4 regions of the Candidatus Pantoea multigeneris genome follow, and region 4 is predicted to be linked to each of the others. Evidence: predicted binding sites of a transcription regulator. Region 4 holds the regulator's gene; each other region holds the start of a gene.

Region 1 (5,481 bases), 890 kb from region 4:
GTTGCCGGGGCGTTGGCTGCCGTACCAGGCAGCGCACTGGATGTGCATATGATGGTGGTGTTGCTGGTGATTGCGGCAATTTTGGGGGATGCGGTGAACTACACCATCGGGCGGCTGTTCGGCGATAAGCTGTTCAGTAATCCGAACTCACGTATCTTCCGCCGTAGCTATCTGGACAAGACCCACGGCTTCTATGAACGTCACGGGGGCAAGACCATTATTCTGGCGCGCTTTGTGCCTATTGTGCGTACTTTTGCACCGTTTGTGGCGGGCATGGGAAAAATGACCTATCGCCAGTTCGCATTGTTTAACATTATTGGAGGATTGGCTTGGGTCATTCTCTTCTCTTACGCGGGTTACTTCTTCGGTAACATTCCCGCTATACAACAGAATCTTCACTACCTGATCGTCGCAATTATCGTCTTTTCGGTTCTGCCAGGTGTGGTGGAAATCCTGCGTCATCGTTACCAGGCGCGGCAGCAAAAGCAGCCGTGAGAAGGGGTAAGACCAGATTTTTATCCACAGCGCTAAACGGTTGTGGTTTAATGAACGACATTTACTGGCGGCTGTTGGCGATATCAGTCGCCGCAGGACGACTGGACCAGGTCAGTTTAAACAGAAAGGTCATCAATGAGCTGGATTGAACGCATTCTTAATAAAAGCAACGTTACGCCTGTACGCCGTGCCAACATTCCGGAAGGAGTATGGACGAAGTGTGACAGCTGTGGTCAGGTACTGTACCGCGCAGAGCTGGAGCGTAATCTTGAAGTCTGCCCGAAGTGTGATCACCACATGCGTATGCATGCGCGTGACCGCCTGAACAGCGTGCTGGATCAGGGCTCTCAGGTAGAGTTGGGGAGTGAACTGGAGCCGAAAGATCTGCTCAAGTTCCGCGATCAGAAGAAGTATAAAGATCGTCTGGTGGCAGCACAGAAACAGACTGATGAAAAAGACGCATTGATCGTAATGAAAGGGACCTTGCACGGTATGCCCGTTGTGGCTGCTGCCTTCGAGTTCTCTTTCATGGGCGGTTCAATGGGTTCAGTAGTGGGTGCGCGTTTCGTGCGTGCCGTTGAGCAGGCACTGGAAGATAACTGCCCGCTGATCTGCTTCTCCGCCAGTGGCGGTGCCCGTATGCAAGAAGCGCTGATGTCGCTGATGCAAATGGCAAAAACCAGTGCTGCACTGGCAAAAATGCAGGAACGTGGTCTGCCGTACATTTCAGTACTGACTGACCCAACCATGGGTGGCGTTTCTGCGAGCTTCGCAATGTTGGGCGATCTCAACATCGCTGAGCCTAAAGCGCTGATCGGCTTCGCGGGTCCTCGCGTTATCGAGCAGACCGTGCGTGAAAAACTGCCGCCGGGCTTCCAGCGCAGTGAGTTTCTGATCCAGAAAGGCGCGATTGACATGATCATTCGTCGTCTGGAAATGCGCGATCGTCTGGCCAGCCTGCTGGCAAAAATGATGAACCTGCCTGCTCCGGTGCAACACGCTGAGCAGCCGGAAACAACGGCTGAACCGCAAAGCAACGAGGCCTGACAGGAGATGGAAAAGCCCGTTCGCGGGCTTTTCGCCAATGCACCGTAAAATCGCAAACGGGACACATGGAAAATCTGCTTCCTCAAGCCACGTCGCCTTTGGCCACGTGGCTTTATTATCTTGAAAACCTGCATACGCAGGCCATCGAACTTGGGCTGGACCGCATTCGCCGCGTGGCAGAGCGTCTGGACCTGCTAAAACCTGCCCCCTTTGTATTTACCGTCGCGGGTACTAACGGCAAAGGCACCACGTGCCGCACGCTGGAAACGCTGCTGATGGCCGCAGGCTATCGCGTTGGTGTGTATAGTTCGCCACATCTGGTCCGTTATACCGAACGTGCGCGTATTCAGGGCGCAGAGCTGAGCGAAGCGCACCACACCGCCAGTTTTGCTGCTATTGAAGCCGGGCGAGGGGATATCTCACTTACCTATTTCGAATTTGGCACGCTCTCCGCGTTGAACCTGTTTCAACAGGCGCAGCTGGACGTGGTGATCCTTGAAGTGGGCCTTGGCGGCCGCCTCGATGCCACCAACATTGTCGATGCTGACGTCGCGGTAGTGACCAGCATTGCACTCGACCACACCGACTGGCTGGGGCCAGATCGCGAAAGCATTGGCCGTGAAAAAGCCGGTGTCTTCCGTGCTGGCAAACCCGCTGTGGTGGGTGAACCGGATATGCCCGCCAGCATCGCTGCCGTTGCCGCTGAGAAAGGTGCGCAGTTGTTGCAACGCGATGTTCAATGGTCTTACAGCGCTGCGGCGAACCACTGGTCATTCCGTGATGCTGAGGGCGAGTTAAACGATCTGCCACTGCCGCAGGTACCGTTGCCAAACGCGGCGACAGCACTGGCCGCTCTGCGTGCCTCCGGCCTTAACGTCAGTGAAGCGATTATACGCCAGCATCTGCCGCTCGCGATCTTGCCGGGTCGATTCCAGACCATCAGTGAAGCACCGCGCGTGATTCTGGATGTAGCGCACAACCCCCATGCAGCTCACTATCTGGCAAGCCGGCTGGCAGAGGTTCCACGTCAGGGCAAAGTCCGTGCCGTGGTAGGAATGCTGCATGATAAAGATATCGCCGGTACGCTGGCCGCGCTGTCACCGCAAATCGACCACTGGTACTGCGCCCCGCTTGAAGGGCCACGTGGGGCCAAAGCCGATGAGCTGATGGCGCATCTGTCCGGTGCTGAGGCGTTTAGCGATGTGGATTCCGCATGGCATGCCGCGCTTCAGCAGGCTCAACCGCAGGACATCGTGCTGGTGTGTGGATCGTTCCATACCGTGGCGCAGGTGATGACACTGCTGGAAACGGAGAAGTCCTGTGGCAAGTAAGTTTCAGAATCGCATGGTCGGTACGGTGATTCTGGTCGCTATCGGCGTGATTGTGCTGCCCGGCCTGCTGGACGGTAAAAAGAAGCACTTTAAAGAGGAGTTTGCGGCAATCCCGCTGGTGCCTAAACCGGGCGATCAGCAGGACAATGAAGCGCTCCCTCCGGTGACGCAAACGCTGCCCGCTCAGCCACCCGCTGGTGCAGGAAATGCAGTGAGCAGCGCGGACGCTGTCGCCAGTAACAGCGCTGCCCAGGCGAATGCCAAGGCAGGGCAACAGCCAGTGGTGACACCTCCGCCGGTTCACACCAGCGTTGCGAAGAAAAATGACACCCTGATCACCACCAACGAAAACGTGAAGCCGAAACCGGTAGAAACCGTGAAGCCGAAAGCACCAGAGCCGGTTAAACCGAAACCAAAACCGGTAGAAACGGTGAAGCGTGCGGAGCCAGAGCGCAGTCAGGAGCCGGTGGCAGCACCTGAACGTCCCGCGCCAGAGCCCGCGAAGAACGATGCGCCAACCGGACAGGCATTTATCGTACAGCTTGGTGCGTTGAAAAATGCGGACAAGGTGAACCAGATTGTCGCGCAGCTGCGATTGTCGGGTTATCGCGCGTGGACAGTGCCTTCGACGCCCGTTGCAGGGCAGATCACCCGTATTTACGTCGGCCCGGATGCCTCAAAAGCGAAGATGCAGGAAGCGCTGGGAGAACTGAAGAGCGTCTCTGGCTTAAGTGGTGTGGTTAAGCCTTACAGCGCACGTTAATTTGCCTAAACGATTGCAGTAACAGGCACAGGCTGGCACAAAAAGTTAAGCCAGACCGTGCCTGAAAAATATTATGATTCAATAGGTTACTATTGTGATTCTCTCAGGGGCGAGGAAATTTATTTTCTTCGCCCTTTTTCTCCATACGGAGAAGGAAAACCGCTACGCAAACGTTTTCTTTTTCTGTTAGAATGCGCCCCGAACTGGATGCAGGGGTGCAGCGGCACTGGCGCAGGAAGAGTTCATGAACTGGATTGATTACGTTATTATTGCAGTGGTTAGTTTTTCGGCCCTGGTAAGCCTGATTCGTGGCTTTGTCCGGGAAGCCTTATCCCTCTTCACCTGGGGATGTGCGTTTTTTGTCGCCAGTCATTATTACCCCTTCCTTGCAGTCTGGTTTACAGGTTTCAACGACGAACTGGTTCGTAACGGGATCGCCATCGCGGTGCTGTTCGTTGCTACCCTTATTGTGGGAGCGATTGTGAACTATGTGATCGGCACGCTGGTGGAAAAAACTGGCCTGTCGGGCACTGACAGGGTGTTGGGCGTCTGTTTCGGGGCATTGCGCGGTGTGCTGATTGTCTCTGCCATGCTGTTTTTCCTCGATACATTCACCGGCTTTTCCAAAAGCCCCGACTGGCAACAGTCGCAACTTATCCCTCAGTTCAGCTATATAATCAGGTGGTTCTTTGATTACCTGAAAAGCACGTCAAGTTTTTTACCCCGGTGATACCACCGGGAGTGCGGCTTAATGAGGAAATGACAACATGTGCGGTATTGTGGGTATCACCGGATTTATGCCGGTTAACCAATCGATCTATGACGCGTTATCGGTGTTACAGCACCGTGGCCAGGATGCAGCAGGCATTTGCACCATTGATGCACTTAACTGCTTCCGCCTGCGCAAAGCCAATGGTCTGGTCAACGACGTTTTCGAAGCTCGTCACATGCAGCGTCTGCAGGGCAACATGGGCATTGGTCACGTGCGCTACCCGACTGCGGGCAGCTCCAGCGCGTCAGAGGCTCAGCCTTTCTACGTCAACTCCCCTTACGGTATTACCCTGGCGCACAATGGCAACCTGACCAACGCACACGAACTGCGTAAGCAGCTGTTCGAGCGTGGTCGCCGTCATGTTAACACCACCTCTGACTCCGAAATTCTGCTGAACGTGTTTGCGCAGGAAGTTGATCGCTTCCAGCACTTCCCGTTAGAAGCTGAAAATATTTTTGCGGCAGTCGCAGCAGTACACCAGCAGGTGCGCGGTGCCTATGCGGTAGTGGCGATGATTATCGGTCACGGTATGGTTGCGTTCCGCGATCCAAACGGTATCCGTCCACTGGTGATGGGTAAACGTGTTCTGGCTGATGGCCGTACCGAGTATATGGTCGCTTCTGAGAGCGTGGCACTGGATACCCTGGGCTTCGATTTCATTCGTGACGTTGCACCGGGTGAAGCTGTGTTCATCACTGAAGAGGGCCAGCTGTTTACCCGTCAGTGTGCGGAAAACCCTAAAAATAACCCATGCCTGTTCGAGTATGTTTACTTTGCTCGCCCAGACTCGTTCCTCGACAAAGTGTCTGTGTACAGCGCCCGCGTGCGTATGGGGACAAAACTCGGCGAGAAAATTGCCCGCGAGTGGGAAGATCTCGATATCGATGTGGTGATTCCAATTCCAGAGACCTCAACCGATGTGGCACTGGAAATTGCACGCATTCTGGACAAGCCTTATCGTCAGGGCTTCGTGAAGAACCGCTATGTGGGCCGTACCTTCATCATGCCTGGTCAGCAACTGCGTCGTAACGCTGTGCGCCGTAAGCTGAACGCCAACCGTGCTGAGTTCCGTG
Region 2 (5,481 bases), on a different contig from region 4:
GGGTGACGCCATTCGGGAAATAGCGCTCTGCAAACGCCGGCGAGGCGACAAACAGGTAATCCAGTGCGCCGAGCTGATCGACCAGGCAGCTTGGCAGCGGCTGTGGCTGAATACTCACCGCACCGACCACTTCACCGCGACGCAGGCGCTCCTGGGTACGGGTTTCATCTTCTACCTGCAAATTCAGGCGCACCGGGGAATCCGCCAGCACTTCTTTCAGTGCCGGGAGCAACCAGGTGGCGAGACTGTCGGCGTTGACCGCCAGAGACAGCAGCAGCGGCGTGGTGCCGCCATTCTCATCACCTAACCACTCCTCTTCAAGTAACTCTACTTGATGCAACAGCGCTAACAGCTTCTGGCCCTGTTCTGTGGGGCGGGGCGGCACGGTGCGTACCAGTAACGGCTGACCAAACAGGTTTTCCAGTTGCTTGATACGCTGCGATACCGCCGATTGGGTAATACATAACTTTTGCGCAGCACGTTCAAAGCCGCGTTCACGAATCACAGCATCCAGCGCCTGAAGCGTTCGATAATCCGGGCGTTTCATTATTCTGTTTCTCCTTCAGGGTGGACAACACTCGACCACAAAACGGCGAGGTTCAGTTTTGTGGGCTGGCTTCCAAAGCCGCGAAACGACACCTAAGGTTCGCGCAATTTTATTCATCCATGCTTTATACTACGCCCACTTCGTTGTCGCACAGGTTTTAAACATACCATGACCCAGGATGAACTGAAAAAAGCGGTAGGTTGGGCAGCACTGCAATATGTGCAACCCGGCACCATTGTTGGCGTTGGCACCGGCTCTACAGCGGCCCATTTTATTGACGCCCTTGCTACCATCAAGCACCAGATTGAGGGCGCGGTTTCCAGCTCGGAAGCCTCGACGGAAAAGCTGAAAAGCCTCGGTATCCCGGTGTTTGATCTCAATGAAGTTGATGCTTTGTCGGTGTATGTCGATGGCGCGGATGAGATTAACCCGCAGATGCAGATGATCAAAGGCGGCGGTGCAGCATTAACGCGGGAAAAAATTGTTGCCGCCGTGGCAAAAACCTTTATCTGCATCGCGGATGCTTCGAAAGAAGTGGATGTGCTGGGTAAATTCCCGCTGCCGGTAGAAGTCATTCCGATGGCACGTTCGTATGTTGCGCGTGAGTTGGTCAAACTCGGTGGCTTGCCGGAGTATCGTCAAAACGTTGTGACAGACAACGGCAACCTGATTCTGGATGTTCACAATCTCAGCATCACCGATCCCTCTGCGCTGGAAAGGGCGATTAATGCGCTGCCAGGCGTTGTGACCGTAGGGCTGTTTGCCGCTCGTGGCGCGGATATCGCCCTGATTGGCACGGCTGATGGGGTTAAAACCATCAAGAAATGATCTGGTAACGTCACTCAGGGGCAGCGTTCTTTTTAGCGATAAAAAATGTTTTCTTATTCTGGGCAAATTCGGTGCGATATGTCACAAAATCTCCCAGGAAAGCGCTTTAATATCCTAAATCCATCGAAGGCACCTGATTTTGTACCGTGATCTGCTGTTCCTGACCTGCCCCGTGCTGTGGGGCAGGCAATCGTTTGTATTGCTGCAAACGTATTTTTTGTTATTTTGACAGAAGGCTGACTTATATCAGCTCTCGTTGAATTCAGAAACAGGGTCGGGAAATGGCAAAAGTAACACTTGAGAAAGACAAGATTAAGTTCCTGCTGGTGGAAGGTGTCCATCAGAGCGCACTAGAAAGTCTCCGTGCGGCGGGCTATACCAACATCGAATTCCACAAAGGCGCATTGGATTCCGAAGCGCTGAAAGCATCGATCAAAGATGCACACTTCATCGGCATCCGTTCCCGTACCCATCTGACTGAAGAGATCTTCGCGGCAGCGGAAAAGCTGGTTGCAGTGGGCTGTTTCTGCATCGGCACCAACCAGGTTGACCTGGAAGCCGCTGCTAAGCGCGGTATTCCGGTCTTCAACGCACCGTACTCTAACACCCGTTCTGTTGCGGAGCTGGTGATTGGTGAACTGCTGCTGCTGCTGCGTGGCGTGCCAGAGGCGAGTGCCAAAGCACACCGTGGTATCTGGAACAAAAATGCAAAAGGCTTCTTTGAAGCTCGCGGTAAAAAACTCGGCATCATCGGCTATGGTCACATCGGCGTACAGCTGGGTGTGCTGGCGGAAAGCCTGGGGATGCGCGTCTATTTCTACGACATCGAGAACAAGCTCACCATCGGCAACACCACGCAGGTTAGTTCTCTGTCTGAGCTGCTGAACATCAGTGATGTGGTCAGTTTGCATGTTCCGGAAACCCCAGAAACCCAGGATATGATCGGGGAAGCGGAACTGGCACAGATGAAGCCAGGCGCGCTGCTGATCAACGCCTCACGCGGTACGGTAGTCGATATCGATGCGCTCTGTGCTGCCCTGCGTAGCAAACATCTTGGTGGTGCGGCGATTGACGTCTTCCCGGTTGAACCTGCGACCAACAACGATCCGTTTATCTCTCCGCTGAGCGAGTTTGATAACGTGATTCTGACGCCACACATCGGGGGCTCTACCGAAGAAGCGCAGGAAAATATCGGTCTGGAAGTGGCTGCGAAGCTGAGCAAATACTCCGATAACGGTTCTACGCTGACGGCGGTGAACTTCCCAGAGGCTTCACTGCCACCGCACGGTGCCAGCGCCAGCCGCTTGCTGCATATCCATGAAAACCGTCCAGGCGTATTGACTGCCATCAACCAGATCTTTGCTGAGCAAGGCATCAACATTTCCGCCCAGTATCTGCAAACTTCACCGGTGATGGGTTACGTGGTTATCGATATCGATGCTGAACAGAGCGTCGCGGATAACGCACTGCAACTGCTGAAGGCGATTCCGGGCACCATTCGCGCCCGTATGCTGTACTAATATCAGAGAGCGAGGCTTAAAGCCTCGCTCTTTATTTCTGGCTTATTTCACGCACTTCGCGCACTGATTCAGACGAATATTCTCAAAGAAGTCTTCCCCTTTATCATCCACCAGAATAAACGCCGGGAAGTTATCCACTTCAATCTTCCACACGGCTTCCATCCCCAGTTCGGCGTACTCCACGCACTCAAGATGACGAATACTCTGTTGTGCCAGCACGGCTGCCGGGCCACCGATGCTGCCCAGATAGAAGCCCCCGTGTTTGTGGCAAGCTTCTGTTACCTGGCGGCTGCGGTTGCCTTTAGCCAGCATCACCATACTGCCGCCGTGTGCCTGGAACAGATCAACGTAGGAATCCATGCGTCCTGCGGTGGTCGGGCCTAAAGAGCCAGAGGCGTAGCCTTCCGGTGTTTTGGCGGGACCCGCGTAGTACACCGGGTGATCTTTCATGTACTGCGGCAGACCGTCACCGTTATCAATACGCTCTTTCAGCTTCGCGTGGGCAATATCGCGCGCCACAATAATGGTGCCGCTCAGCGACAGGCGCGTAGAGACCGGGTATTGCGACAGCTGTGCCAGAATATCGGACATTGGGCGGTTGAGATCGACCTGAACCACTTCACCTTCGCCCTGCTGGCGCAATTCGGCAGGAATATACTGGCCTGGGTTCTGCTCCAGTTTCTCAATCCAGATCCCTTCGCGGTTGATCTTGGCTTTGATGTTACGGTCGGCAGAGCAGGAAACGCCCATACCCACTGGGCAAGAGGCACCATGGCGCGGCAGACGCACGACGCGAATATCATGGGCGAAATACTTACCGCCAAACTGAGCACCCAGACCAATGTTCTGTGCTTCCAGCAGCAGCTCCTGCTCTAACTGCACATCGCGGAAGGCCTGGCCGTGTTCGTTCCCTTCCGTCGGCAGCCCATCGTAGTAGTGGGTAGAGGCCAGCTTAACGGTTTTTAAGGTGCTCTCAGCCGAGGTGCCGCCAATGACAAAGGCGATATGGTAAGGCGGGCAGGCCGCCGTCCCCAGTGAGCGCATTTTCTCTGTCAGGTACTCTTTCAGGCGGCCAGGGGTGAGCAGCGCTTTGGTCTCCTGGTAGAGATAGGTTTTGTTCGCCGAACCGCCACCCTTGGCAATGCACAGGAACTTATACTCGTCACCATCTACGCTGTAGAGATCGATCTGCGCGGGCAGGTTGGTGCCGGTGTTGACCTCTTTGTACATATCCAACGCGGCATTCTGCGAATAACGCAGGTTGTCTTCAATAAAGGTGTCATAGACGCCGCGTGACAGTGCCGCTTCATCTCCGCCGCCCGTCCAGACGCGTTGGCCTTTTTTGCCCATGATGATGGCAGTCCCGGTGTCCTGGCAGGTTGGCAGAATACCTTTGGTGGCAATCTCGGAGTTACGTAAGAACTGAAGGGCAACGTAGCGATCGTTTTCGCTGGCTTCAGGATCGTCAAGAATCGCCGCTACCTGGCGCTGATGCGCGGGACGAAGCATAAATGACGCATCGTGAAAGGCCTGCTTTGCCAGCATCGTCAGCGCCTGTGGCTCTACTTTCAGCACTTCTTCGCCTGCGAATTCTGCGACAGAAACATGATCGCGACTCAGCAGATAATATTCAGTTTCATCCTCGGTAAGAGGGAAGGGATTCTGGTAATAAAACGGTTTATTCGACATTTTTTTACTCACTGAATGAGAGGTTGCGCCACGGGCGGCAACATCGCTGACGACATTATTGTTTTTTGCCCCCTGCAAGAGGGGGCGGAGGGCTATGTTACTCTACTGTTAAGCTTTAGGGGTGTTATTTCCACACAAAGATTAGAACATCATCACCATCCACGGGTAGGCAATCAGCATCAGCGCGCCGAGGAAAATGGCCCCGAAAATGGTCCCTAAGCGCCAGTAGTCTGCGGTGGGCAAGTATCCACTGCCGTAGTAAATTGGGCTGGGGCCGGTGCCATACGGTGTGATAATGCCCATTACGCCGAGTGAGGTGCACATCATCAGACAGAAGACCGGCATATTGATGCCGGGAATAGAGGCGGCGATGGTCAGCATGGCAGGCAGCAGTGCGGTGGTGTGCGCGGTGGTGCTGGCAAACAGATAGTGCAGCAGATAGAACGCCACCAGGAGCACCACAGCTGAGACCTGCGGATCATAGCCGTGTAACAGCAGCGCACCCTCTTTGCCTAACCAGGCAATAAAGCCCACCCGCGCAAGACCATCCGCCAGCGCCACCAGCGTGGCAAACCAGGCAAAGGTATTCCACGCTGCCTTGTTGTTAGTGATATCACTCCAGTTCAAAACGCCGGTCCACAGCATCAGCACGATCACCAGCAGGGCGGCCATGGCGGGCTCAATCCAACTGGTGGCGAAAATCCACATCAGTAGCGCGCAGATCACAAACACCAGCAGCAGAATCTCATTGCGTGAAAGCTTGCCCAGTTTTTCCAGCTCACTGGTGGCCCAGCGCGGTACCTCGTCGTTAATTTTGACCTCCGGCGGATAGAACCAGTAAGCCAGCAGCGGCATGGTCAGAATCAGCAGCACCCCTAAAGGCAGGAAGGCGAGGAA
Region 3 (5,481 bases), 260 kb from region 4:
CAACGTCAGCGATTTGCGCCCGCCGTTGCGTCAGGCGCTACGCAAACACCTCAGTAAAACGGAAGAATAACCGCCCCTTCGGGCGGTTTGTGCTGTCAGGCGCTGGTGCCGCTCAGCACACCCTGCGCCAGCGCAATCAGGAAGGTGAACTCCATCGCAACGCCTTCATACGCTTTGAAACGCCCCGATTTTCCGCCGTGACCGGAATCCATATCGGTGCACAGCAGCAACAGATTGTCATCGGTTTTCAATTCACGCAGCTTCGCTACCCATTTGGCCGGCTCCCAGTATTGCACCTGAGAATCATGTAGCCCGGTGGTCACCAGCAGATGCGGATAGGCTTTTGCCTCGATGTTGTCATACGGGCTGTACTGGCGAATGTAGCGATAGAAGGACTCCTGCTCGGGGTTGCCCCACTCATCATATTCCCCGGTGGTGAGTGGAATACTCTCATCCAGCATGGTGGTCAGCACGTCAACAAACGGCACCTGCGCAACCACGCCGTTAAACAGCTCCGGTGCCTGGTTAATCACCGCGCCCATCAGCAAACCGCCCGCACTGCCACCCATCGCATAGAGCTGATCCGGCGCACCGTAACCCTGCGCCACCAGCGCCTGTGTCACATCAATAAAGTCGTTAAAACTGTTTTGCTTGTTATACAGGCGGCCATCGTCATACCACTGCTGTCCGAGTTCTCCGCCGCCACGGACATTCACCAGCACATAAATAAAACCACGATCGAGCAGGATGAGGCGGCTGGTGCTGAAATCCGCATCCATGCTGCTGCCGTAGGCACCGTAGCCATACACCAGCATCGGGTTTTTGCCCTGTTGGAAATGCTGGCGATGATAAACCAGTGAAACCGGCACTTCGGTGCCATCACGTACCGTAATCCAGTGGTGCTCACTTTTGTAATCATCACTGTTGAAGTTGCCGACCCGCGTCTGTTTGAGGATGACTCGCTCACCGGTTGTCATATCCAGTTCAAACAGCGTTGAAGGCATGGTCATGGAAGAGTAGCCATAACGCAGCTTATCGCTCTCCGGCGTGGGGTTGTAGGCCAGCCAGGTGACGTAAGTCGGGTCGTCAAAGGCGAGACCCACCTCCTCCCCGGTTTGCCAGTTGATACGGCGCAGGCTGGTCAATCCACGCTGGCGCTCTTCCACCACGAACCAGTGGCGGAACAGCTGGAAGTCTTCCAGCACCACGTTATCGCGCGGGGCAATCAGCGCTTCCCAGCGATTTTCCGCCAGCCAAGTCGTGCGATACAGACCGAAGTTCTTACCCTCACGGTTTGATCGAATGTAGAAGTGATGATCGTAGTGATCGAGGCTGTACTCGTGATCGCGGCGGCGCGGGCAGAACACCTGCGGCTGCGCATCCGGGTACTCCGCATCAATCAGCTGAATTTCGCTGGAGGTGGTGCTGTATAGCGCAATCAGAATAAAGTGCTCTGAAGTGGTTTTATGCAGGCTGACGTAAAAGGTGTCGTCCTCTTCTTCATACACCAGCTGATCGCTACTTTGCGGCGAGCCGAGTTCATGTCGCCACACCTGATAGGGCAACAGCGTCTGCTCATGTTTGCGCACGTAGTAAAGGGTGCGCGAGTCATTCGCCCAGGCAAAGCTGGAAGAGGCATCGCTTAACACTTCGGGATACCAGCTTCCGCTCTCCAGGTTGCGAAAACGAATGCCAAACTGGCGGCGGGACAGAAAATCTTCCGCCAACGCGATGACCTGGTTATCCGGGCTAACGTGCAGGCTACCCAGAGTGTAAAACTCACTGTGCGAGGCACGCTGGTTGGAGTCCAGCAGCAGTGTCCACTCGTCGGACTCCGCGCTGTCGGCTGGCTGGCGATAGAACGCCGCATACTCATCGCCCTGCTCATAACGGCTCTGATAGCGGTAGCCATTCTTCACGTAGGGCACCGAGTGATCCTGCGGCGGCAGGCGATCGATAATCTCTTTCAACACCCGATTTTGCAGCGGCTGCTGCGTTGCCAGAATCTGTTTGCCGTAGCTGTTCTCAGCGCGCAGGTGATCGAGAATTTCCGGGTCTTCACGTTTGTCGTCCCGTAGCCAGTAATAATCGTCAATGCGGGTTTCACCGTGCAGGTGGAGTTCGTACGGGACTTTTTTTGCCACTGGAGGTGCCATGATGCTCTTCTCCCTGAAGAAATTTTCTTAAGCGTGGCATTTACTGCGTCAGAAGCCAAGCCGCAACGATAACTCCGTGCGCAAAGCGCACAATTCGCGTGAGCAACGTCGCTAAGGATGAGAACGCAAACGTTTTCGTATATACTGCGCGCGCAATTTGACTGACAGGTGAACTTATGACGATTCTTGGAACTGCGCTGCGTCCGGCGGCGACGCGTGTGATGTTATTAGGCTCGGGTGAGCTGGGTAAAGAAGTGGCGCTGGAGTGCCAACGTTTAGGTGTGGAAGTGATTGCAGTGGATCGCTACGCCGATGCCCCGGCAATGCATGTTGCCCACCGTAGCCACGTCATCAATATGTTGGATGGCGAAGCGCTGGCGGCGGTCATCGCCGCTGAAAAACCGGATTTCGTCGTACCCGAAATTGAAGCCATTGCCACCAAAAAGCTGCTGGAACTGGAGCAACAGGGCCAACGTGTTGTGCCAACCGCACGCGCTGCTCGCCTGACCATGAACCGCGAAGGCATCCGTCGTCTGGCCGCCGAAGAGTTGGCGCTGCCAACCTCGACCTATCAGTTTGCTGACAGCAAAGAGAACTTTATTGCCGCCGCTGAGGCCATTGGCTTCCCGTGCATCGTGAAGCCGGTAATGAGCTCGTCTGGCAAGGGGCAGAGTTTTATCCGTGAAGCCAGTCAGCTGGAAAGCGCCTGGGAATATGCTCAACAAGGCGGACGTGCCGGTGCGGGACGCGTGATTGTTGAAGGCGTGGTGAAGTTTGACTTTGAGATCACCTTACTGACCATCAATGCCGTCGACGGCATTCACTTCTGTGCGCCAATCGGCCACCGTCAGGAAGATGGCGACTACCGTGAATCCTGGCAGCCACAGCAGATGAGCGCCCTGGCGTTGCAGCGTGCTGAAGCCATCGCAGAAAAAGTGGTTAAAGCCCTCGGCGGCTTTGGTCTGTTTGGCGTTGAGCTGTTTGTCTGCGGCGACGAGGTGATTTTCAGTGAAGTGTCTCCGCGCCCACACGATACCGGCATGGTCACGCTGATTTCACAAGATTTGTCAGAATTTGCTCTGCATGTGCGCGCCTTCCTCGGCTTGCCGGTCGGCGGGATCCGTCAGTATGGCCCTGCCGCTTCAGCGGTGATCCTGCCCCAGTTGCACAGCGAAAACGTACAGTTCTCTGGCCTGGAACAGGCACTGACCGGAGCCGGTCTGCAACTGCGTCTGTTTGGCAAACCCGCCATTGAAGGCCAGCGTCGTCTGGGTGTTGCGCTCGCGACCGGCGCAGATACCGATGAAGCTATCCAGCGCGCCGTTGCCAGCGCGGCTGCGGTACAGGTTCAGGGTTAATCCTGTGCGGTGGGCTGCGGCCCGCCGCCTTACAACTCGCTCCAGCTACGCAGCAGGTTGTGATACATATTCAGCAGTGACAAGATCTCTTCGCTTTCGCCAAATTTCCCCTTCAATCCCTGAATATTACGATCCAACTCAAACAGCATCGCACGCTGCTTGTCATCGCGGATCATCGACTGGATCCAGAGAAATGAAGCCACTCGCGCGCCCTGAGTCACGGGGGTGACGCAGTGCAGGCTGCTCGAAGGGTACAGCACCAGATCGCCGGCCGGTAACTTCACTTTGTGCTGCCCGTAGGTATCTTCAATCACCAACTCGCCGCCTTCGTAGCTGTCTGGCTCGCTCAGAAACAGCGTGGCGGAGAGATCGGTGCGCATCCAGCCCGCTGCGCCATTATTGCGCACCGCGCCATCAACGTGAAAACCGTAGGTTTCCCCCTGTTCATAGCGATTAAACAACGGGGTGGAGATAGTGCGTGGCAGCGCAGCGGCAAAGAACAACGGGCTGTTATTCAACGCCTGCAATACGGATTTTTGCAGCGCATCGTATAAGGGTGTACGGGTATCGATTTGCTGGTTGTTTTTGACCTGTGCGCCCTGGTTACCCACCGTCGCACGACCATCAATCCAACTGGCTTGTTGCATATGCTGACGGAAGTTAGCCACTTCTTCGGCAGAGAGCACAGCAGGAATGTGATACATCATAACGAAAGTCTCGCAAATAAAGGTGGGGCTTTAATGCCCCACCGGTGTGCTATCAGAAGTGTACGTTAGCCGTTAACAGGAACGTACGTGGCTCACCCGGATGATAACGGTAGCCGCTCTTGTTAATTGAGGCAACGTAGTTGGTATCAAACACGTTGTAGACGTTGAGTTGCAGGTCCAGGTTGTTGTTCACCTTGTAACCCAGTTTGGCATCCGCCACCCAGTAGCCTTCGGTGTACGCTGGTGTACCCACTGCGCCATCGGTACCACGATGCATGCTGCCCACATAACGCGCGCCTGCACCCGCAGAAAGGGCGTCCGTGACCTGATACTGCGTCCACAGTGAGAAGGCGTGTTTTGGCGTGTATGGCAGGCCATCGGTGCCGTCCTGCGCAGTGTTAGCCCCCTCTTGCACTGTTGCATGCTGTAAGGTGTACCCGGCGATAACCTGCCAGTCTGGCGTGATGTTACCCTGCGCCGAGAGTTCATAACCTTCAACACGCTTACGGCCATACTGTGAGTAGGTGCCATCGTCGTTGGTCGTGACTTCATTGGTGATGTCAGTACGGAACAGCGTGGCGTTCAGCAGCAGGCGCTTATCCAGTACCTGCCATTTGGTGCCCACTTCGCTGGTTTTAGCACGCTGTGGCTGGAAGTCAGTACGGTTGGCGCTGTTGCCAGAGCCGCTGGCGGCCAGGGCAAAGGTGCTGCCACCCGGTGGTTGCTGAGAAACCGCGTAGTTAACGTAGACGTTGCCGTTACGCGTCAGGTGATACAACGCACCCGCTTTCCAGTTCACCAGGTTACCGGATTTCGCCGTATCAACGGTGGTGACCGGTGTATTAATAGCAACGCCCGTCGGACACGCCAGCGCACCGCGACCCGTACCACCACACGCGGTGGCGCTGTCATACTCGGTGTGGTAGCTGTCGAGACGAATGCCGCCATTCAGCTCAAAGTCCTGCGTCAGTTGCAGCGTATCAAATGCATAGATCCCCGCCGTATCAGTCTGACCGTTGGCGTTAGCGCCGTTACGCGTCAAACCACCCACGGTAAAGTCCGTGACCGGGTGATAAATATTCACCGCCGGTGCGGTAATCGCATTGACGCCGTAGTTGGTCTGGTTCTCACGCGTAAACTCAACCCCTGCACTCACATCATGGCCAATACCCGCGGTAGTGAATTTTGACGTGATGTTGGTTTGGTTAGTCAGGATACGGTTGCTGACATCCTTCAGGTTCATGTTGCGCGAGAAGGTCC
Region 4 (5,481 bases):
CCGGTGCCTACAGCGTGGAAAAAGCGGAAGATTTAATCCAGCGTGGCCTGATTGATGCAGTCGCCTTTGGCCGTGACTACATTGCCAACCCGGATCTGGTGGCGCGTCTGCAACAGGATGCGCCTCTGAACCCACAGCGCCCGGAATCCTTCTACGGCGGTGGTGCCGAAGGCTATACCGACTACCCAACGCTGTAATCAGTAAGCCGTGACCTCAGGTTGCGGCTTGCCTTTTTCGCCCGTTGCCATCATGGTTATACGGGCTTTACGTCATTTATTAAGAGGATATTATGCGTTTACTTCATACCATGGTACGCGTGGGCAACCTGGAACGTGCAATTAAGTTCTACACCGAAGTGTTGGGCATGCGCCTGCTGCGTCAGAGCGAGAATACCGAATACAAATACACCCTGGCATTCGTCGGTTACACCGAGGAGAGCGAAGGTGCTGTGATCGAACTGACCTATAACTGGGGCGTAGAGAGCTACGATCTCGGCAACGCTTATGGTCACATCGCACTGGGTGTTGACGATGTTGCAGCCACCTGCGAGCGCATCCGCTCACAGGGCGGTAAAGTGACCCGTGAAGCTGGCCCGGTTAAAGGCGGCACCACGATGATTGCTTTTGTTGAAGATCCAGACGGTTACAAAATTGAGCTGATCGAAAACAAGCACGCCGGTCACGGCCTGGGACACTAATCTCTCCCCTTCAGTCTGCCGTTCCGGCAGACTGCTCGCTTAACCTGCTGCACCGTCAGCCGTTTTTTGCCATAATGCCCGCTGCCTAAATCTGCAATGAGATCCCGATGTCTGCTTCAACTTCCCAAAATGCTTTAAATCAACGTTTTCGCGGCTTCTATCCTGTGGTTATTGATGTTGAAACTGCCGGATTCAATGCCCAGACTGATGCTTTATTAGAAGTGGCAGCCACGACGTTAAAGATGGATGAAGATGGCTGGTTACATTGCGATCAAACACTGCATTTCCACGTCGAGCCCTTTGAAGGGGCGATTTTAAACCCGGAAGCGCTGGCGTTTACCGGTATCGACCCGCACAACCCGCTGCGTGGTGCGGTGAGTGAACATGATGCTCTGCATGCCATCTTTAAGATGGTGCGTAAAGGCATCAAAGATCACGGCTGTAATCGCGCCATTATGGTGGCCCATAACGCGAATTTTGATTTGAGTTTTATGTCGGCCGCCGCTGAGCGTGCCAGCCTGAAACGCAATCCATTCCACCCGTTTGCGACTTTTGATACCGCCGCACTCAGTGGTCTGGTGCTGGGGCAAACCGTGCTGGCGAAAGCCTGTAAAACCGCCGGGATTGATTTCGACAGTACCCAGGCGCACTCCGCGCTTTATGATACCGAGCAAACCGCCCTGCTGTTCTGTGAACTGGTCAATCGCTGGAAACGCCTTGGTGGCTGGCCGCTGCCTTTAGCGGTGGAAGAAGACACTGAGAGCGCGGAAGAAGCGTAATCGTGACGGCGTCACAAAATTCAGGCACATAAAAAAGGCTGCCATTCCTGAAAATGGCAGCCCTGTTTGAATATGATCTTAACTGGCAAGCATCACGGCATTGTCAGCCTGGATGCATTACTCAGCTTCTTTAAACTTTTCTGCGGTTTCTTTAATCAGCTGCTGCAATTCACCGGCCTGGAACATCTGCACGATGATATCGCAGCCGCCAACCAGCTCACCGTCAACCCACAGCTGTGGGAAGGTCGGCCAGTTAGCATAACGTGGCAGCTCAGCACGGATATCCGGGTTCTGCAGAATATCAACATACGCGAAGCGCTCACCACAGGCAGACAACGCCTGAACCGCCTGGGCGGAGAAACCACAGCTAGGCAGTTTTGGCGAACCTTTCATATACAGCAGGATTGGGTTTTCGCTGATCTGCTGCTGAATTTTTTCAATTGTGCTCATAAAATGTCTCTCTCAATTCCCTACTTCGTGTTTCTTTATTGTAGCGATTTCCAGGCACGACTGAAAACCGGATTTTGCGTTCCCTAAAGCAAATCGCCATCTGTGTTAATTCAAATTTTTCATGAGTCGATATCCGCCACACCTTTTTTAGGGTGATTCATTCATTCTTTGTCATAATTGTGGTGCTATAACCTACTGAGATTGCGTGTTTTTCCGACAATCACACTCTGTAAGAATTAAATAAAAAAAGACCTTACCTTTTCGAAAAAAACTGGATTAGAATTACTTCGGTGCTGATCAAGGATCAGATTTGTCTAACTTTGTCGCGGCCAATATCGCGTGGCAGCTTAACCTGTAACCGGACTATGCGTTTACTGATTACGCTTTTCATACTGGCTTTTACTCAAGTTTTTTTGAACGTTGCATGTGCTTCTCCGCATAAGCCGGTTAACGCCAGCTTGCATAATGCAGAGAAGAAAAGTGCGCGTGAAGATGAACGCCGCAAGCGACGCCCGGTGAAAAGTTCGGGTAAGAAAACCCGTACCACAACCATGGAAAAGCTGAAACTTAAGCGCAGTAAAAAAGCCGCGCCTGAGAAAGTGCATCACGAACCGGTTAAAAAAGCCGCGCATCTGACAAAACACACCCCATTAAAAAAGAAAGCCGAGCTTAAGTCTGCACGGGTTAAATATTACGGCCATAAGCGTGGTGCGCGTGGTAAAGCGACTGAACTGGCCACGATTAAAATGAGCAATGCTCACCGCCAGCGCTATCAGAAAGCCCGTGAAACGGCCATGAACAAGCTAATGGGCCAGTTGGGCAAACCTTACCAGTGGGGCGGCACCTCGCCGTATACCGGTTTTGATTGCAGCGGCCTGGTCTGGTATGCCTATAAAGATCTGGTGAATTACAAATTCCCGCGTACCGCGAATGAGATGTACCATTTGCGCGACGCAGCGCCGATTAAGCGTGACATGCTACAGAAAGGGGATTTGGTCTTCTTCCGCATTGCGCATCGCGGGGCGGCCGATCACGTTGGCGTGTATTTGGGTAACGGTAAATTTATTCAGTCACCCCGTACCGGCAAAGATATTCAGATCAGCGCACTCAGTAATGATTACTGGCAGAGCCATTATGTCGGTGCTCGCCGCATGATGACCCCAACCACCATTCGCTGAGTGTTGCGGAGAAAAAAGCCTGAAGATGACCTTCAGGCTTTTTTTTTGCCTGCGATAACTACGCATTCAGATACAGCATCAGTGAATGATTCCCTCGGTTGCCCCGCTGTCACCGCCCCCTCTGGTTTAGCGCTTCGTGTGGCGGCTTGTAAAAATCTCGTCATCTTTGCTGTGTCTTGCTAGAATCCCCTTCTTCGTTGCGCAACAGCGTTTTTTCACCGCCCACCCTACCCACGCCAAGTCACACTCTGGCGGCAAAATAGTGGTCAAAAGGCAGTTGGATTTCCGCAAATTTCACCCTGCGCACGCAAACGTTTAACATTATGTTTATCAATACATTAGGATAAGCATTGGAGTCCGGTTTACATGGCAACAATTAAAGATGTGGCAAAACGCGCGGGCGTCTCAACCACCACCGTTTCGCACGTCATCAATAAAACACGCTTTGTGGCTGAAGAGACCCGCAATGCAGTATGGGAAGCCATTAAAGCGCTGCATTACTCCCCAAGCGCGGTCGCACGTAGCCTGAAGGTGAATCACACCAAGACGTTGGGCCTGTTAGCGACCTCAAGCGAAGCACCTTACTTCGCGGAAATCATTGATGCCGTTGAAAAACACTGCTTCGACAAGGGCTATACCCTTATTTTGGGTAATGCACACAATGACCTGAATAAGCAGCGCGCCTACCTGTCAATGATGGCGCAAAAGCGCGTAGACGGCCTGCTGGTGATGTGTTCGGAATACCCGGACGATCTCCTGAAAATGCTGGAAGAGAACCGTAATATCCCTATGGTGGTGATGGACTGGGGCGAATGTCAGGGCGATTTCACCGATACCGTATTAGATAACGCCTTCCAGGGCGGTTATATGGTCGGTCGCTATCTGATTGAACGCGGCCACCGTGATATTGGCGCGATCCCTGGACAGATGGCACGTAACACCGGGGGTGGTCGTCATGCCGGGTTTGTTAAGGCACTACAGGAAGCAGGCGTGGCGATCCGTGATGAGTGGATTGTGCAAGGGGATTTCGAAACCGAATCGGGCTATCTCGCCATGCAGCAGATTCTGGCACAAAAACAGCGCCCTACGGCGGTGTTCTGCGGCGGAGATGCCATGGCAATGGGCGCAATTTGCGCCGCCGATGAGCTGGGGCTGCGCGTGCCGCAGGATATCTCCGTGATTGGCTATGATAATTTGCGCAACGCGCGTTATTACACGCCAGCGCTCACTACCGTACATCAGCCAAAATCTGAGTTAGGTGAAAAAGCGCTGGATATGCTGTTGGATCGCATCACCAGTAAACGTGAAGACTCTCAGACCATTGAAGTGAATCCGACATTAATTGAACGCCGTTCCGTCGCCGATGGACCGTTCCGCGATTATCGCCGTTAATCCGGACAGTCTTCACTCAGCCACTCCTGATTCAGGGTGTGGCTGTCACCCAAATACGTCAGCAACCATGCCAACGCCGGTGACGCACTTTGCTCGGCCCAGGTGACAAAACAGGGGCTGTCTGGAAACGCCTGCGGTAATTTCAGCTCCTGCAACTGTCCCTGCTGCAACAGCGGCTGCGCCAGATGGCCCGGCGTCATCGCCACACACAATCCCGCTTGCGTACAGGCCAGGCCTGTTTGCCAGTCCGGTGCCACCAGGCGACGTTGGTTATCCAGGGTCCAGGTCATACGGCGTGGCAGCGCGCGTGAGGTATCCTCAATCACCAGTGACGGCCACGCACGTAGCGCGTCTTCATCAGGTTCGGCCACTTGTGTTAACGGGTGGTCGGTTGCGACCACACAGCGCCAGTTCAGTGCGCCCATATCGCGCCAGGCAAAACGCCCTCCTACCGGAACAGCCTGAGTGGCACCAATGGCCGCATCGGCACGCCCATCAGCCAGGGCATCCCAGACACCGTTAAATACTTCATACTGCACGGCAAGTTCCATATCTGGAAAAGCACGATAGAAATCCAGCACCATTTGCCTGACGCGGTGGGGTTTGACGATGCTGTCCACGGCCACCGTAAAGCGCCCTCTCCAGCCGTTGGCTAGCTGCTGACACTGGCGGCGAGTGGCTTGCATTTTTTTGATGACCTCACGACCTTCTGAGACAAAATGCGCACCCGCTGGCGTTAATACAACATCGCGGTGCTGACGTTCGAACAGCGGTACGGCCAGCCAGGTTTCCAACTGCCTGATCGTATAGCTGACGGCAGAGGGGACGCGATGTAATTCCTGTGCCGCCGCACTGAAACTGCCATTGCGCGCGACCGCGTCCACCACTTCAAGTGCATATTCTGACCACATAAGCTTGCCTTCAATTATTTTCACAGCAACCTGCAAATATTAACGTTTCACACTCCCGGCTGCACTCTTTTACA

The links. Region 4 encodes PurR, which represses purine synthesis genes. Its sites were predicted from a motif close to CANGCAAACGTTTGCNTG; they were not measured.
Region 1: the regulator PurR is predicted to act here: its motif matches at 3,800-3,817, upstream of cvpA (colicin V production protein).
Region 2: the regulator PurR is predicted to act here: its motif matches at 1,559-1,576, upstream of serA (phosphoglycerate dehydrogenase).
Region 3: the regulator PurR is predicted to act here: its motif matches at 2,279-2,296, upstream of purT (formate-dependent phosphoribosylglycinamide formyltransferase).

The regions. Positions count from the first base shown of each region.
Region 1 covers NZ_VWXF01000001.1:943,804-949,284, reverse strand. Annotated here, with positions in the region: gene F3J40_RS04405 (DedA family protein) at 1-495, shown strand, start outside; gene accD (acetyl-CoA carboxylase, carboxyltransferase subunit beta) at 631-1,542, shown strand; gene folC (bifunctional tetrahydrofolate synthase/dihydrofolate synthase) at 1,608-2,873, shown strand; gene dedD (cell division protein DedD) at 2,863-3,636, shown strand; gene cvpA (colicin V production protein) at 3,881-4,366, shown strand; gene purF (amidophosphoribosyltransferase) at 4,404-5,481, shown strand, end outside.
Region 2 covers NZ_VWXF01000007.1:69,038-74,518, forward strand. Annotated here, with positions in the region: gene F3J40_RS16410 (LysR family transcriptional regulator ArgP) at 1-547, opposite strand, end outside; gene rpiA (ribose-5-phosphate isomerase RpiA) at 716-1,375, shown strand; gene serA (phosphoglycerate dehydrogenase) at 1,657-2,895, shown strand; gene fumA (class I fumarate hydratase FumA) at 2,938-4,584, opposite strand; gene F3J40_RS16430 (anion permease) at 4,726-5,481, opposite strand, start outside.
Region 3 covers NZ_VWXF01000001.1:314,504-319,984, forward strand. Annotated here, with positions in the region: gene exoX (exodeoxyribonuclease X) at 1-70, shown strand, start outside; gene F3J40_RS01555 (prolyl oligopeptidase family serine peptidase) at 96-2,156, opposite strand; gene purT (formate-dependent phosphoribosylglycinamide formyltransferase) at 2,333-3,514, shown strand; gene ybiX (PKHD-type hydroxylase YbiX) at 3,544-4,221, opposite strand; gene F3J40_RS01570 (catecholate siderophore receptor Fiu) at 4,274-5,481, opposite strand, start outside.
Region 4 covers NZ_VWXF01000001.1:58,271-63,751, forward strand. Annotated here, with positions in the region: gene F3J40_RS00255 (alkene reductase) at 1-197, shown strand, start outside; gene gloA (lactoylglutathione lyase) at 290-697, shown strand; gene rnt (ribonuclease T) at 805-1,476, shown strand; gene F3J40_RS00270 (Grx4 family monothiol glutaredoxin) at 1,594-1,926, opposite strand; gene F3J40_RS00275 (C40 family peptidase) at 2,292-3,104, shown strand; gene purR (HTH-type transcriptional repressor PurR) at 3,471-4,496, shown strand; gene punR (DNA-binding transcriptional activator PunR) at 4,493-5,407, opposite strand.